3 regions of the Romboutsia sp. Marseille-P6047 genome follow, and region 3 is predicted to be linked to each of the others. Evidence: riboswitches for the same ligand, from Rfam matches in the RefSeq annotation. Region 3 holds a riboswitch; each other region holds the start of a gene.

Region 1 (5,147 bases), on a different contig from region 3:
GCTCAAGACTTATGATAGAAGTTCATAAAACACTATTTAATGAAAATGAAGAAGAACATGTTAATATATTTAATGCTTTTTATAAAGATTGCTTTAATAAGAGCATACATGTTAATGTACAAGGTAGAGTAGTATATACATTTCCAGAAACAATGAATTTAATGTATTTAATAAATCATACTACCAAACATTTTTTACATGGAGGAGTAGGTATAAGGCAAGTTTGTGACATTGTAAAGTTTATAGAGTGCAATAGCAAAGAAATTGACTGGGATTATCTATGGAAAAACCTAAAAAAGATTAAGTATGATTACTTTGTTTTTAATTTACTTAATATAGGAGAATTATATTTGGGATTAGATAAAATGTTAATACAATATCCAGATTGGTATGATTATAATAATGTTGATTCAAGAGCACTTCTTGAAGACATATTAGATGCTGGGATATTTGGATCTAGTTCTATGGAGAGAAAACAAAGTAGTTTAATAACCTTAGATGCAGTTAATAACAGAGAAATTAAAACTCATAAATCTACATTTAAAGCAGCCTTATTTCCAAGTGTATTGAATTTGAAAGGAAGGTATACATACCTAAATAAGAAACCGTACTTACTTCCAATAGCATGGACACAAAGGGTAATATCTTATGTTAATGAAAAAGGGATACCTCAAAATATAGGGAAAGCAGCATATGGTAGTATAAGTATAGGAAAACAAAGAGTAGAACTGTTAAAACAATATAAAATAATATAAATACAATGTATAAACTTAAAATAAAGAGGAAATAATTATAAATGCTGAGAGGTACTTAATACTTAGTCGTTACTTTTGTATAGCCTAGCTAACTCGGAAATTGCTAGGCTTTTTTTACGCTTAAGGAAATTATATTGTATCAAATTCTGTAGATAAACTCTATGATATAGGTGTATCAACATAACTATTATTGAGCGTAAAAAACATTTTGAGCAACGGACAAAGTCGTTGGCGACATGAGCGAAGCGAATTTTTTATGCAAATTTTTAACATAAACTAGGAAACTTTGTCAGTAAATCCTTCTATAATATATGTAGGAGGTGAAAAAATGGATAAATTAATAATTATAGATAGTGGTCATAATGAATATGTATCAGGAAAACAATCACCAGATGGTACATTCAAAGAGTGGGACTTTAATAATCAAATGCAATATAAACTTAAAAAAAGATGCGAAGATCATAATATAAGCGTATACCTAACAAATCCATCACCACAAGGTAAAGATGAAATAGGACTTACAAAAAGAGCAACTCTAGCAAACACATACTGGGCAAATCAAAACAAACCAAAAGCTTTATTATTATCAATACATGCAAATGCATATCTATCATACTTTAACAGCGCAAGAGGAACAGAAACCTACACAGCAAGTAATGCAAGTACAAATTCAAAGAATGCAGCAAAATACGTTCAAGAAAACTTAGTAGATGCAATAAAGGTAATTGATAGTACTGCGAAAGATAGAGGTTTAAAAACTGCAGATTTTACAGTAATATATAAAGCCAATATGCCATCTATACTAGTAGAATATGCTTTTTATACAAATAAAGAAGATTTAGCAATATTGAATAATAATAAAGATGAAATGATAGAAGGAACTATGAAAGGTTTATGTAAATATTTTGGTATAACCTATAAAGTACCATCTGACTCAAATATAAATGATAAAACAGATGATAATAATACTGATAATGGTACAATTTACTATAGGGTAGTTGTAGGAAGTTATACTAATAAAGAAAACGCAGAAGCTATGGTAGCAGAATTGAAGTCAAAAGGATACGATCCGTTTATAGCAGCTTATAAAAAAGAATAGTAAATTGAAAGTAGTCTATGAATTTAGGCTACTTTTAATTTACTTATGATATAATAAAAGTAGATAAATAGTAATTTATGGGAGTATTACAAGAAAATAGGGGGGTATAATATGAGACATTTTAAGAAAATTGTCATTGGCTTATTAATATTACTATTAGCCATACCAACAATAGGATTTGGAACATTATATTTTAAGTTAAATTCTATATATGACAAAGAAGAAGCTGGTAAAATAGAAGTTGCAGAAGTTAAAGAAGGAATAACAAATATACTTTTAGTAGGAGTAGATGGAGACAATATAGATAGAGGGAATAGATCAGATGCTATGATAATACTTACTATAGATAGTAATAATAATGATATAAGACTTACATCACTAGCAAGAGATACATATGTAAATATTCCAGGGCATAGTACAGAGAAATTAACTCATGCATATGCATATGATGGTCCTAGTTTATTAATTCAAACTATTAAGGAAAATTTTGATATAAGTATAGATAAATACGCTGCTGTTAATTTTAATTCATTTATAAATATAATTAATGAGTTAGGTGGAGTACAAATAGATATAAGTGAAGCTGAAGTAAGTCAAATAGATGGCATAAATGAAGCTGGAACACAAGCACTTACAGGAGAACAAGCATTAGCTTATAGTAGAATAAGATATATAGATAGTGCTTATCAAAGAGATAATAGACAAAGAACAGTATTACAAGCACTTTATAATAAGTTAACGAATGTAAGTAACGATGAGCTATTAGATATAGCGAATACTTTATTTAGATATACTAAAACAAATATGACTCCAATGGAAATTATAAGTGTTGGTACTCAGGCTATTAAAATTAAAGATACTGATTTTGATCAGTTGGAGTTTCCGCTTGAAGGTCATAGAAATGATACTATGATTAATAATGAAAAAGGATGGGTAATTGAATGGGAAGAAGAGTACAATAAAAAAGCTCTAAATGACTTTATATTTAATTACATTACATATATAAAAGAATACTAAAAATTATGCAGGCTTATTTGAATAGGTCTGCTTTTTAATTGTCGAATTAAACTTGTAATAAATTGGAAGTAGATATAGAATAATTATTTATTTTGTAGAAAAAATAAGAATTTTTTATAAAAAAGTATTTTTTTGAAAAACGAAAGTAAGATATTATACCAATTATTTATTGAAAATTATACTAAATATGTATAACATAAACATATAAGTAGTAAAAACTTTAATATTTGAAATGGTGATATATATCCTGTAATTTGGGCATCTCGGATATATGGAGTTAGTGATGCAACCGGCTATATTTGACAAAAACTAGTTTTTGTTAGTATAGCTTTTTTTATTATAAAAAATAATACTAAAGTATAACGGATATATAGTAACAAGTATATGAATTATAAAAAAGTGTAATCAATAACTAAACAAAAGATTTATAGTATATGGTAAATTTGAGTGATTTAATATGTAAAAAATAAGACATATAATTAATACATAGTGAATAAAAGGGACTTTACGGAGGGTGTAATATATGAAGGGGATAATAATTTCAGAATCGTTAGTTATAAGAAAAGGAGTAGCAGAGATACTATCAAGTGAAAGTTGTATAGATATATTAGATGAAGGATATATGTGTACTGATATAAATAAAGATGCATACGATTTAGTTATATTTGACTTAAATAGAAATACTAAACAGTATATAGATTGTATAAAAGATATAAAAGAAAATGGAAATTCAAAAATAATGGTATTAGATTTTTATGAAGATACAAGATTATTCGCAAAGTGTATGAAAATTGGTGTAGATAGCTACATATTAGCAAATATAGAAGGTGAAGGAATAAAATATGCAGTAAGATTATTATCAAAAGGAAAAAAATACTTTGATTCAGACCTCGTAGAAAATTATATGAGAAAAGATAACTTAGAAGAAATAAAAGAGCTTACAAAAAGAGAAAAAGAAATTTTAATATGTATATCAAAAGGTAAAACTAATCATGAGATTGCTAATGAGCTATGTATAACAGAACATACAGTTAAAAAGCATACAAGCAATATTTTTGAAAAATTAAACTTAAGAGATAGAACTCATGCAGCGCTTTATGTGCATGAAAAAGGAATAATATAAAAAATTTAACTTTTGACACGATAAAAAAAATATGATAATATAGTGAAAGTCAATTAAATTAAGTAAGCCAGATGATCGCGGGTAGCATTAGCTACGTGAGGAAAGTCGGAGCTCCATAGAGCAAGGGTGCTAGATAACGTCTAGTGGGAGTGATCCTAAGGAAAGTGCAACAGAAAATAACCGCCAACTAGTTTGGTAAGGATGAAAAGGTGAGGTAAGAGCTCACCGTTGGCTAGGTGACTAGCCAAGCCGTGTAAACCCCACCCGGAGCAAGTCCAAGTTAGGGTAAATAGGGTGCTGCTCGTACCCTCCGGTAGGTAGGACGCTTGAGCCTATTGGTGACAATAGGCCTAGAAAGATGATCATCAAATACAGAACTCCGCTTATAGACTTGCTCAATTTAATGACATACACTAGCATAAGCTGGTGTTTTTTTTACATAAATTTAAGTAATTAAATTAAAAGGGGAATTGGGGAAAATGAATATATTAGTAACAGGTGGGGCTGGATACATAGGTAGTCATACTGTAGTAGAGCTATTAAACTATAATTATAATGTAGTAGTTGTAGATAATTTTAGTAATAGTAGTCCAATTGTATTAGATAGAATTAGGGAAATATCTAAAAAGGATTTTAAATTTTATGAGGTGGATTTAACTAATAAAGAAGATTTAGAAATTGTATTTAAAGAAAATGAAATAGATGCTATAATACATTTTGCAGCATTAAAAGCTGTTGGAGAATCTGTAAAAAAACCATTAGATTATTACTATAACAATATTTTAAGTACTCTGTATTTATTCGATTTAATGAGAAAATATAGTGTATGTAAATTTGTGTTTAGTTCATCAGCAACTGTATATGGCCAACCTAAAAAGTGTCCTATAGTAGAAGATTTTCCGTTATCAGTAACAAACCCATATGGAAGAAGTAAGCTAATTATAGAAGATATACTTAGAGATATGTGTTTTGCATATTCCTCATTAGATGTAGCTATTCTAAGATATTTTAACCCTATTGGAGCTCATAAAAGTGGTCTAATTGGAGAAGAACCAGATGGAATACCAAATAATATAATGCCATATATAACTAAGGTTGCTGTTGGTAAGCTACCTGTATTAAATATATTTGGAGATGATTATGATACTTTAGA
Region 2 (5,147 bases), on a different contig from region 3:
CTCTCATTTTTAATATAACTTCTTCTGCAATTTTATTTCCAACTATATCCGCTATTAGCTCTAACGCTCTTATCATTGGTATTCCACTAGACATTAAAAGGGACATCGTTCTTGTAAACCTAGAAACTATTATTTTCTCATTTAATTTGTCTATTATCGGTATATTTAGCTTCAAGTAACTCACAGTATGCATACCATGATCTGTTTTAGCATAAATCTTAAATAATACTGAAAGTGTAACTATTGCTAATGTAATAAATATTATATTACTACTTATAAATCCACTTATAGACATTAATAATTTTGTTATTGCTGGTAATTCTGTACCCATAGATTCAAATGTTTCAATAAATGAAGGCATTACAAATATCATTAATATAGCTACTACTAATGCTGCCACTATAGCTAGTATTGCTGGATATATCATAGCTACCCTAACTTTATTATTTATTTTATTATCTTTTTCATATTGGTCTGACATTCGAAGCATTATTGTATCTAGATTTCCACTTTCTTCGCCAACTTCAATCATATTTATTAATAAATTTGGAAATGCATCTAAATGTTTTCCCATTGCATATGACAATGTTTCCCCCCTCTTAACATCATCTTCTACGATTTTTATAATATCTTTAAGTTTTTTATTTGTAGTTTGTTGAGCTAATATTTCTAATGCAGAGTTTACTGTTAATCCAGCATCTAACATTGTATAAAACTGTCTACAAAATATAGCTATATCTTTTATAGTTATTTTTTGAAAGATATTTATCTCTATATTTTTACTTTCTATTTTTTCTTCTATTTTTAGTGGGTAATACCCATTCGAACGCAACATATCCGTTACTTCAAATTTAGATTTTGATTCATGTATACCAGTTATCTTTTCTCCTGAAGGGCTTATAGCTCTATATTCAAATTTAGGCACTTTATATCATCCCTTTCTTATATATTTTTTATCATAGTTATCGAAGCAAGTTCATTAACTGTTGTTATTCCATTAAGAACTAGTTTTTTACAATTCTCTTCCAATGTCTCCATGCCATTTTTAATTGCTATATCTTTAAGACCATTTGGATCTCTACTTATATTTATATAATCTCTATGTTCTCTTGATATCTCCATAATTTCATAAATACCAGTTCTCCCTAGATATCCTGTATAATTGCAATTTCCACAACCTAATCCTCTATATAGTAAAAGTTCCTCATCATCATTCTTACCTAGTATTCTTTTTTCATATGTAGTTGAACTATATTGTGATTTACAATGCGGGCATATCTTTTTTACAAGTCTTTGAGCAATTACCCCAGAAATAGCTGTAGATACTAAGTATGGTTCTATATTCATATCAATTAATCTAGTTATTGTAGATGGCGCATCATTAGTATGCAATGTGCTTAAAACTAAATGTCCTGTTATGGCCGCTTTTGTTGCAACTTGAGCTGTTTCCTCATCTCTTATTTCCCCTATCATAACTATATCTGGATCTTGTCTTAATATACTTCTTAATCCACTAGCAAAAGTAAGGTTTGTTTTATTATTTACATTTACTTGATTTATTCCATTTAATGTATACTCTACAGGGTCCTCTATTGTAACAATATTTACTTCTGATGAATTTAATTCACTTAAAATAGTGTATAATGTAGTAGATTTACCACTTCCAGTCGGACCTGTAACTAATACAATTCCATGCGGACTTGATATAATTCTCTCTAATCTTTTAATATTTTCATCATCCATTCCTAGGTATTCTTTTCCCACCTTAAAATTACTTCTATCTAATACCCTTATAACTACTTTTTCTCCATTTACAACTGGAAGTATAGATATTCTTAAATCAACCTTTTTTCCAGATATTTTGGCTATTACTCTACCATCTTGAGGTATTCTTTTTTCAGTTATGTTTAAATTTGATAATATTTTAATTCTAGTAACTAATGGACCTAAACTTTCTTTTGGAAGTGTATTTATATTACGTAACTGACCATCAATTCTATATCTTATTCTTATTTCATTTTCAAAAGGTTCAATATGTATATCTGAAGCTCTCATTTCAACTGCATTGGCAAATAAGTACTCTACCATTTTTACAGCCGGAGCACTTTTTACATCATCTAAATCTTCTACATTAATAGATATATATTGTGATTCTAAACTTTCTCTTGATAATTCTTCTGCTGCTAAGTTCATTTTTTCTGAACTATAGTGAACTTGAATAAATTTGCTTATACTCGCTTTATCACTTATATATGATTCAACTTCAAATCCTGTAGATATAGATATGTCATCTACTGCATATATATTAAGTGGATCTGAAAAAGCAATTTTTAATTTATTTTCTTCAATCCCAAAAGGGATTAATGTATATTTTTCACATAATCCTTGAGAAAGTAACTTAATAACCCTTTTATCAAATTCTATCTCATTCAAATTAACTTTTTTTATACCTGTTTGTTTCTCTATAGCATCAATAATATCTTTTTCTTCTAATATATTAAGCTCGACTATAATCTCACCTAATTTTTTACCCATAGTTTTTTGAGCTTTTAAAACTTGAGCTAGTTGATATGATGTTATCTTTTCTGCTTCTACTAAAATATCACCTAAACGCCTTTTAGTGTAACTAACCATATATTCACCTCTTTTGTAAAATACTATATTTATATACTACTTTCGTACCATTAAAATTATTCTTTTGCATGATACATTATACCATTTTTTCCCTATGTCTATCTATTTATGTAATAAAAAAGGCCATATTATAATCAAAACAAAATTTGTTATAATATAGCCGGTTGCACTACTATCTCAGTATACCTAAAGTGCCCATATATAAGATATACTTCTTTGATTTCTACTTTTTATTAACTTCTTTCTATAAAAAATATATACCATTTTCCACTTTTTAACAATACATATTTATACTTTAGTATAAATATTACTAAATTCTAAATAATAATTTATATAAAAAAAGACTCGCTCCAAAATAACTTTGGATACAAGCCTTTTTTAATTTAATTAAAATAAAACACTTATAGATTCGTTAGAGAATATCTTCTTTATAGCATCTCCAAATAAAGGAGCTACAGTAAGTTCTTTTATCTTATCTATTTTCTTTTCTTCAGGAAGTTGTATAGTATCTAATACTATTAACTCACTTATAGCAGAATTTTCTATTCTTTCTATAGCCGGTCCTGATAATACTCCGTGAGTACAACAAGCATATATATCTTTCGCTCCAAATTCTTTAAGAGCATTAGCTGCATTAGTTATTGTTCCAGCTGTATCTATCATATCATCTAACAGGATAACATTCTTTCCTTTAATATCTCCTATTATATTCATAACTTCACAGACATTAGCCTTTGGTCTTCTCTTATCGATTATAGCTAATGGAACATCTCCGTCTAATGTTGTTGCAAATTTTCTAGATCTTGTAACACTTCCTAAATCAGGTGAAACTACTACTAAATCTTCTATTTTCTTCTCATTAAAGTAGTTAGCTAATATGCTTCCACCTAATAAGTGATCTAGTGGTATATCAAAGTATCCTTGTATCTGTGCTGCATGTAAATCCATTGTTAATACTCTATCTGCACCTGCAGCTGTTATTAAGTTCGCAACTAACTTAGCTGTGATTGGATCTCTAGATTTCGCTTTTCTATCTTGTCTTGCATATCCGTAGTAAGGGATTACTGCTGTTATTCTACCTGCTGATGCTCTTCTAAGCGCATCTATCATTATTAATAATTCCATTAAGTTGTCATTAACTGGACTGTTAGTTGATTGAACTACGAAAACATCGCATCCTCTCACCGTCTCATTCATGTTTACAGATATTTCTCCATCACTGAATGTTCCTACTTGACAGTCTGATACAGGTACTCCTATATAATCAGCTATCTTTTGTGCTAACTCTTTAGACGAGTTTCCTGAAATTATTTTAATTTCACTTCCGCTAGTATTCATTGCCTATCCTCCCGAAAAATTTAAACTATTGATATATATTGTGTATTTATATTTAAAATTTTTAGACTAAACTAAAAATAATAATCAAACTTATTTGTTGTCTCTAGCTCTTTTCTTTTCTACCCAACCTTCTTTAACAACTTGTCTTTCTCTTGCAATTGCTAAAGCTCCATTTGGCACATCATTAGTTATTGTTGAACCTGTAGCTATGTAACCATCTTCTTCAACTGTTACTGGAGCTACTAAGTTTGAATTTGAACCAACAAATGCTCCATCTTTTACTACAGATTTAAATTTATTTTTCCCATCATAGTTAACAAATACTACTCCACATCCTATATTTACATTTTTACCTACATGTGCATCTCCTATGTAAGATAAATGTGAAGCCTTTGAGTGATCTTCTATAGTAGCATTTTTCACTTCTACGAAATCACCTATTTTTACATGGTTCCCTATATTACTCTTTGGTCTAAGATAAGCATATGGTCCAACTGTTGTATTTTCTCCAACTATACTATCAACTATTGTTGAGTTTTTTACTTCTGTATTATCTCCAATTGTTGAATTTTCTATAGATGAATTCATCTCTATTGTACAGTTGCATCCTATTTTAGTGTTTCCTTTTAACATTACCCCTGGATAAATAATAGTGTCATTTCCTATTTCTACATCAGACTCTATGTATGTAGAGTTAGTATCTATTATAGTTACACCATTAACCATATGAGCTTCATTTATTCTTTTTCTCATTATTGCTTCTGCTTTTGATAATTCAACTCTAGAGTTTACTCCCATAAGTTCTTCTATTGTAGAACCATTGTAAGCTCCTACTTTTTGACCTTTATCTCTCATTATATATATTGTATCTGTTAAGTAGTATTCGCCTTGAGCATTATTATTATCTATTAAATCTAAAGCTTCTCTTAAAGATTTTCCATTGAAGCAGTAGATTCCTGAATTTATTTCATTAACTGCTTTTTCATCTTCATTAGCATCTTTTTGTTCTACTATTTTTAATAAATCTTCATTGCTATCTCTTATTATTCTTCCATACCCAGTTGGATTGTCTACCTTAGTTGTTAAAACTGTTGCATGATATCCATTTTCTAAGTGATATGAGAATAATCTATTTAATGTATCTTCCTTTATTAGTGGAGTATCTCCACATAAAA
Region 3 (5,147 bases):
AATGTAAAAGAAAAATGTTTTTAATAAATTTAAAAACAAACTAAAAGTCACTCTGATTAAATCAGAGTGACTTTTAGTTTGTTTTATATTATCGTTATGAACATTATAAGTGAAAATACAGTTGAGTTTTATAATTAAATTTTACTGTCTAAAATTACAAAAAAAGGATTAAAGATTTGTGTTAAATAAGATTATTTGAAATGATTAATAAGGGTATATTAATTAATAAATCTAAATTAAAATAAAGGAGGAAAAATGACTTATATAAAAAATGCAAATAACATGGGATGGAATTTTGATAATACGTATATAAATTTATCTGATTTTTTTTATAGTAAAATTAATATAGATCCAGTATCATCACCAAAGTTAATTATATTAAATGAGCAATTGGCAAAAAATTTAGGTTTTAATATTGATTCCTTAAAAAGTTATGAAGGAACTTTAATATTCTCAGGAAATAAGAAAATAGAAGGTGGAGAATATATTGCTCAAGCATATGGAGGTCACCAGTTTGGGCACTTTACAATACTAGGTGATGGAAGAGCTTTATTAATAGGAGAGCAAATAACACCGTTAGGTGAAAGATATGATATTCAACTTAAAGGTTCAGGAAAAACTCCATACTCTCGTGGAGGAGATGGAAGAGCGGCACTTGCTCCAATGCTTAGAGAATATATAATAAGCGAAGCAATGTATGGACTCGGAATTCCTACTACGCGTAGCTTAGCTGTAGTTAAAACTGGTGATCCAGTGATTAGAGAAGATATAAAAAAAGGTGCAATATTAACTAGAGTTGCTTCAAGTCATATTAGATTTGGTACATTTCAATATGTATCGAGCTTTGGGTCACACCAACAACTTAAAGATTTAGCTGATTACTGTTTAAAAAGACATTTTCCTCATATCAAAGATGATAGTAATAAATATATTAATCTACTTAATGAGGTTATAAAATCTCAAGCAAGTCTTGTTTCTAAGTGGCAATGTGTAGGTTTTATACATGGAGTTATGAATACGGATAATATGACTATAAGTGGAGAAACAATTGACTATGGGCCATGTGCATTTATGGATGAATACAATCCTAATACTGTATTTAGTTCTATAGATAGAAATGGAAGATATTCATATAAAAATCAACCTATTATGACAGAGTGGAACTTATGTAGATTTGCAGAATCATTATTACCGTTGCTAAATGAAGATAGGAATAAAGCTATACAAATAGCTCAAAATGCTATTTCTAACTTTTCTGAGATATATTATTCAAATTGGATATCTATAATGAGGTCTAAGCTTGGATTATTTGATGAAGAGGTTGAAGATAAATCTATTATTAAAGATTTGCTTAATATGATGGAGAAGTATAATGAAGATTATACTAATACATTTATCTCATTAACATTTGATAATAATAAAGAAAGTTCAATGTATAATAGTCAGGAATTTAAATATTGGTATAAATTATGGCAGGAAAGATTACAAAGACAAGGAAAGTCAAAAGAAATGGTTAAAGGACTAATGATGAATTCAAATCCAGCTGTAATTCCAAGAAATCATAGAGTTGAAGAAGCTCTTGATGCTGCTAATAAAGGTAATCTTAATGTTATGAAAAGACTTCTTGAGGTTCTATCTAAACCATATGAACATTCAAAAAAACAAGAAGAGTATTCTAAATTACCTAAGCCATCAAATTGTCCTTATAGAACTTATTGCGGAACATAATAAGAATAACAATACTAGAAAAATTTTCTAGTATTGTTATTCTTATAAAGATATTCTATTGAAATAGATATAAATATATGATAAATTGTTTTTACAATAAAATAATGGCAAATTTGGAGAAATCCAAAGACGCAAAGCTAAAGGGGCTAAGGTAATTATTACTATGCCAGCCAGTTGCCGAAGAATATTTATTCTTTGTTCTTATAAAATAAGATTATATTTATTTAATATATTTAATTAAATATAGATTAGGTTGTAATGATTTATATGGAAACTATCCTCTTTCTTAAGTTAGGATAGTTTTTTTATTGCAAAATAAAACTAAAGAATTAAGATTTTATCGGAATACCCTTAGCTACAATAAATTTATAAAAGGGAGATTTAAATTTGAAGATGAAAATTTTATCAAAAGCTATAGCATCTATGACTATAGCGTCAATAATATCTACTAATGTAGCTATTATTGCAAGTGCAATAGAGAATAATACAGGCCATATAACTCAATTAAGCAAAGTTTCTATATTAGAAAGTAAAGGATGGTTAGAAAGTATAAGTGTTGAATGGAAGCCGATAAAAGAGGCTAAAGGGTATAATGTTTATTATAAGCTAGCATCTGAATCATATTATAAATATAAAAAAATAGACGATGAACTAATAAGGCAATACTCATCATATTTTAGAGCAGATATACTGGGTCTTTCAGAAGGCGAATACATTATAAAAGTAATTCCTACAATAGATAATAAAGAAGAGGTATCTTTACAAGGAATAATAACAGATATAGAAGTTAAAAATCATACAAGAGAAGGTTTTGGGTTCTCTAAAGAATCTCCTATGAAGACTAGCTCAGGAGGATATAATGATAATGGAACAGTTAAGAATGATTCAAAAATAATATATATAACATCAGAAAATGTTAATACAGTAACGTTAGATGTTATTACTAATAGCAAAGGGAGTAAAACTAAATGTACAGGTATAGTAGATATACTATCAAAACGTCCAAAAGGTTATGATAAAACACCTTTAATAATACGTATGATTGGAGAAATAAAAGGATCAGATATTATAGGACTTAATTCAAGTGGATATTTACAATTAAAGGGAATATATAATGTTACTTTTGAAGGTGTAGGAGAGGATACTACAGTATATAAATAGGGATTTTTAATTAGAGATTCTCATAATGTAGAATTAAGAAATGTTGGTATAATGTTATTCCCAGATGATGCAATTTCACTGGATACAGGGAATGAGAATATATGGATTCATAATAATGATATATTCTATGGAAGTGCAGGAAGTGATGTAGACCAGGCAAAAGGAGATGGTTCAGCTGATGTTAAGGGAAAATCAACCTATGTAACAATTTCATACAACCATTTTTATGATTCAGGTAAAGCTTCACTTTGTGGAATGAGTGATACTGAAGAGTTTTTTGTAACGTATCATCATAATTGGTTTGATCATTCAGACTCAAGGCATCCTAGAATAAGAGTCGGTACAGTGCATATTTATAATAATTATTTTGATGGAAATTCAAAATATGGAGTTGGGGTAACTAAAGGCAGTTCAGCTTTCGTAGAAGCTAGTGATTTTAGAAATACTAAATATCCAATGCTTATTTCATTACAAGGCAGTGATATATATGGAAATGGTAAAGGAAACTTCTCAGGTGAATCTGGTGGTATGATCAAAGCATATAACAACAAGATATCAGGTGAATCAAGAATTGTATATGCAAGTCAAAATTCAACACAGTTTGATGCTTATTTAGCAATTTCGAGAAATGAAATAGTTCCAAGTACATATAAGACTTTAAGTGGAGCAAATACATATAATAACTTTGATACAAGTTCTAAAATGTATGAGTATACTCCAGATAATATAGAAGATGTAAGAGGTATTGTTACAAACTATTCAGGAAGAGTAAATGGTGGAGATTTTGAGTGGAAATTTACAAGTGCTGATGATATTAGTTCTAGCGTAAATATAGAGTTAATGAATGCAATCAAAGGATACAAAAGTCAATTAATTTCTATTGGTGGTGGATCAATAGAAACATTAGAGCCAGTAATACCAGATGAACCACAACAACCTGAAGAAATTCCACCAGTTACACCAGAAGAACCGGAAAAACCAGAAGTAGATCAAACACCATCGACTCCTGATGAATCAATAATAGTTAAGCATAACTTTACAACGGATAATAAAAGTAGTAACTTCTTTGATATATCAGGAAATCTTTCAAGTACGAAAGGAACAGTAAAATATAATGATTTAAAACTTACTAAATGCTTAAAAATGGAGTCTTCAACAAGTATTAAATTTATAACTGAAAATAATTCAAAACTTATATTGGTATTAAATTCAACATTTAATAAAGACGTGGTGATTGATGGACAAGAATATACTGCAAATAACGGAGTTATAGAAATGGAATTAGAAGTAGGAGAGCATATAATAACTAAAGGTGATACAGGTAATTTATATTACATAGGTTTAGAAATAAATAAAACATTTAAAGCTAATGAAAGATTGAATTCTCAACAGGTCCTGTATATATAGAAATTAATAATGATAATCAAGAGGTTATAAACAGGGAAAAATATTATAACTCGATAGATTTATAAAGGGAATATAAGAAAATAATATATTATTATAATGAAAAATCATATGTTTAAGACTATTACTATATTAGAGCAGAACCTATAGATTAAGAGAAAACTCTACGGAGAGTTTATTGAATGATTTTACTAAATAGTTTAAATTATATCTAAGGAGTGATGTTAATGGACTGTAAAAAAATAGGTAAATTAATATATAATCTAAGAAAAGAAAAGAACATGACACAAAAACAAGTAGCTGATTTAATGAATATTAGTGATAAAACAATAAGTAAATGGGAAAGAGGATTAGGGTGTCCAGATATATCATTACTTTCAGAGTTAGCAGAAATCTTTTGTGTAAGTGTTGATAGAATATTAGAAGGAGAGATAAATTTAAACAACTTAGTAGGAGGAAATATGAATAAATTAAAATTTTATGTATGTCCACAATGTAATAATTTAATGACAGCTACGGGCAATGCAGAAATATCATGTTGTGGGAAAAAATTAGAAGCATTAGAAGCAAAGAAATCAGATGAAAAACACGTTTTAAATATAGAGCCTGTGGAAGATGAGTTATATATAACGTCTAATCACTCCATGGACAAAGAACATTATATATCTTTCTTAGCATATTTAAAAGGAGATAGTGTACTTATTGCAAAGCAATATCCTGAATGGGATCTTCAACTTAGATTGCGTAAGCGAGGACACGGAAGATTATTCTATTATTGTACAAATCATGGATTATTTTATCAGATAGTATAATCTGTTAAATGTAAAAAGTGTAGATAAGTTTGTTTATATAGA

Evidence for each region. Region 3 has a riboswitch for cyclic di-GMP ahead of EIH23_RS16620 (hypothetical protein). Riboswitches for the same ligand answer to the same signal wherever they lie in the genome.
Region 1: another riboswitch for cyclic di-GMP. It lies ahead of EIH23_RS01720 (response regulator transcription factor); the one in region 3 lies ahead of EIH23_RS16620 (hypothetical protein).
Region 2: another riboswitch for cyclic di-GMP. It lies ahead of EIH23_RS12565 (GspE/PulE family protein); the one in region 3 lies ahead of EIH23_RS16620 (hypothetical protein).

Annotation. Positions count from the first base shown of each region.
Region 1 covers NZ_UWOT01000001.1:351,615-356,761, reverse strand. The annotation lists gene EIH23_RS01735 (nucleotidyltransferase domain-containing protein) at 1-755, shown strand, start outside; gene EIH23_RS01730 (N-acetylmuramoyl-L-alanine amidase) at 1,084-1,854, shown strand; gene EIH23_RS01725 (LCP family protein) at 1,966-2,871, shown strand; cyclic di-GMP riboswitch class II at 3,091-3,174, shown strand; gene EIH23_RS01720 (response regulator transcription factor) at 3,395-3,994, shown strand; RNA gene rnpB (RNase P RNA component class A) at 4,054-4,396, shown strand; gene galE (UDP-glucose 4-epimerase GalE) at 4,474-5,147, shown strand, end outside.
Region 2 covers NZ_UWOT01000013.1:63,932-69,078, forward strand. The annotation lists gene EIH23_RS12560 (type II secretion system F family protein) at 1-925, opposite strand, end outside; gene EIH23_RS12565 (GspE/PulE family protein) at 943-2,634, opposite strand; cyclic di-GMP riboswitch class II at 2,784-2,868, opposite strand; gene EIH23_RS12570 (ribose-phosphate diphosphokinase) at 3,022-3,972, opposite strand; gene glmU (bifunctional UDP-N-acetylglucosamine diphosphorylase/glucosamine-1-phosphate N-acetyltransferase GlmU) at 4,063-5,147, opposite strand, start outside.
Region 3 covers NZ_UWOT01000008.1:64,564-69,710, reverse strand. The annotation lists gene EIH23_RS09810 (6-phospho-beta-glucosidase) at 1-24, shown strand, start outside; gene EIH23_RS09805 (protein adenylyltransferase SelO) at 256-1,728, shown strand; cyclic di-GMP riboswitch class I at 1,825-1,910, shown strand; gene EIH23_RS16620 (hypothetical protein) at 2,116-2,889, shown strand; gene EIH23_RS16615 (pectate lyase family protein) at 2,899-4,296, shown strand; gene EIH23_RS09795 (helix-turn-helix domain-containing protein) at 4,521-5,105, shown strand.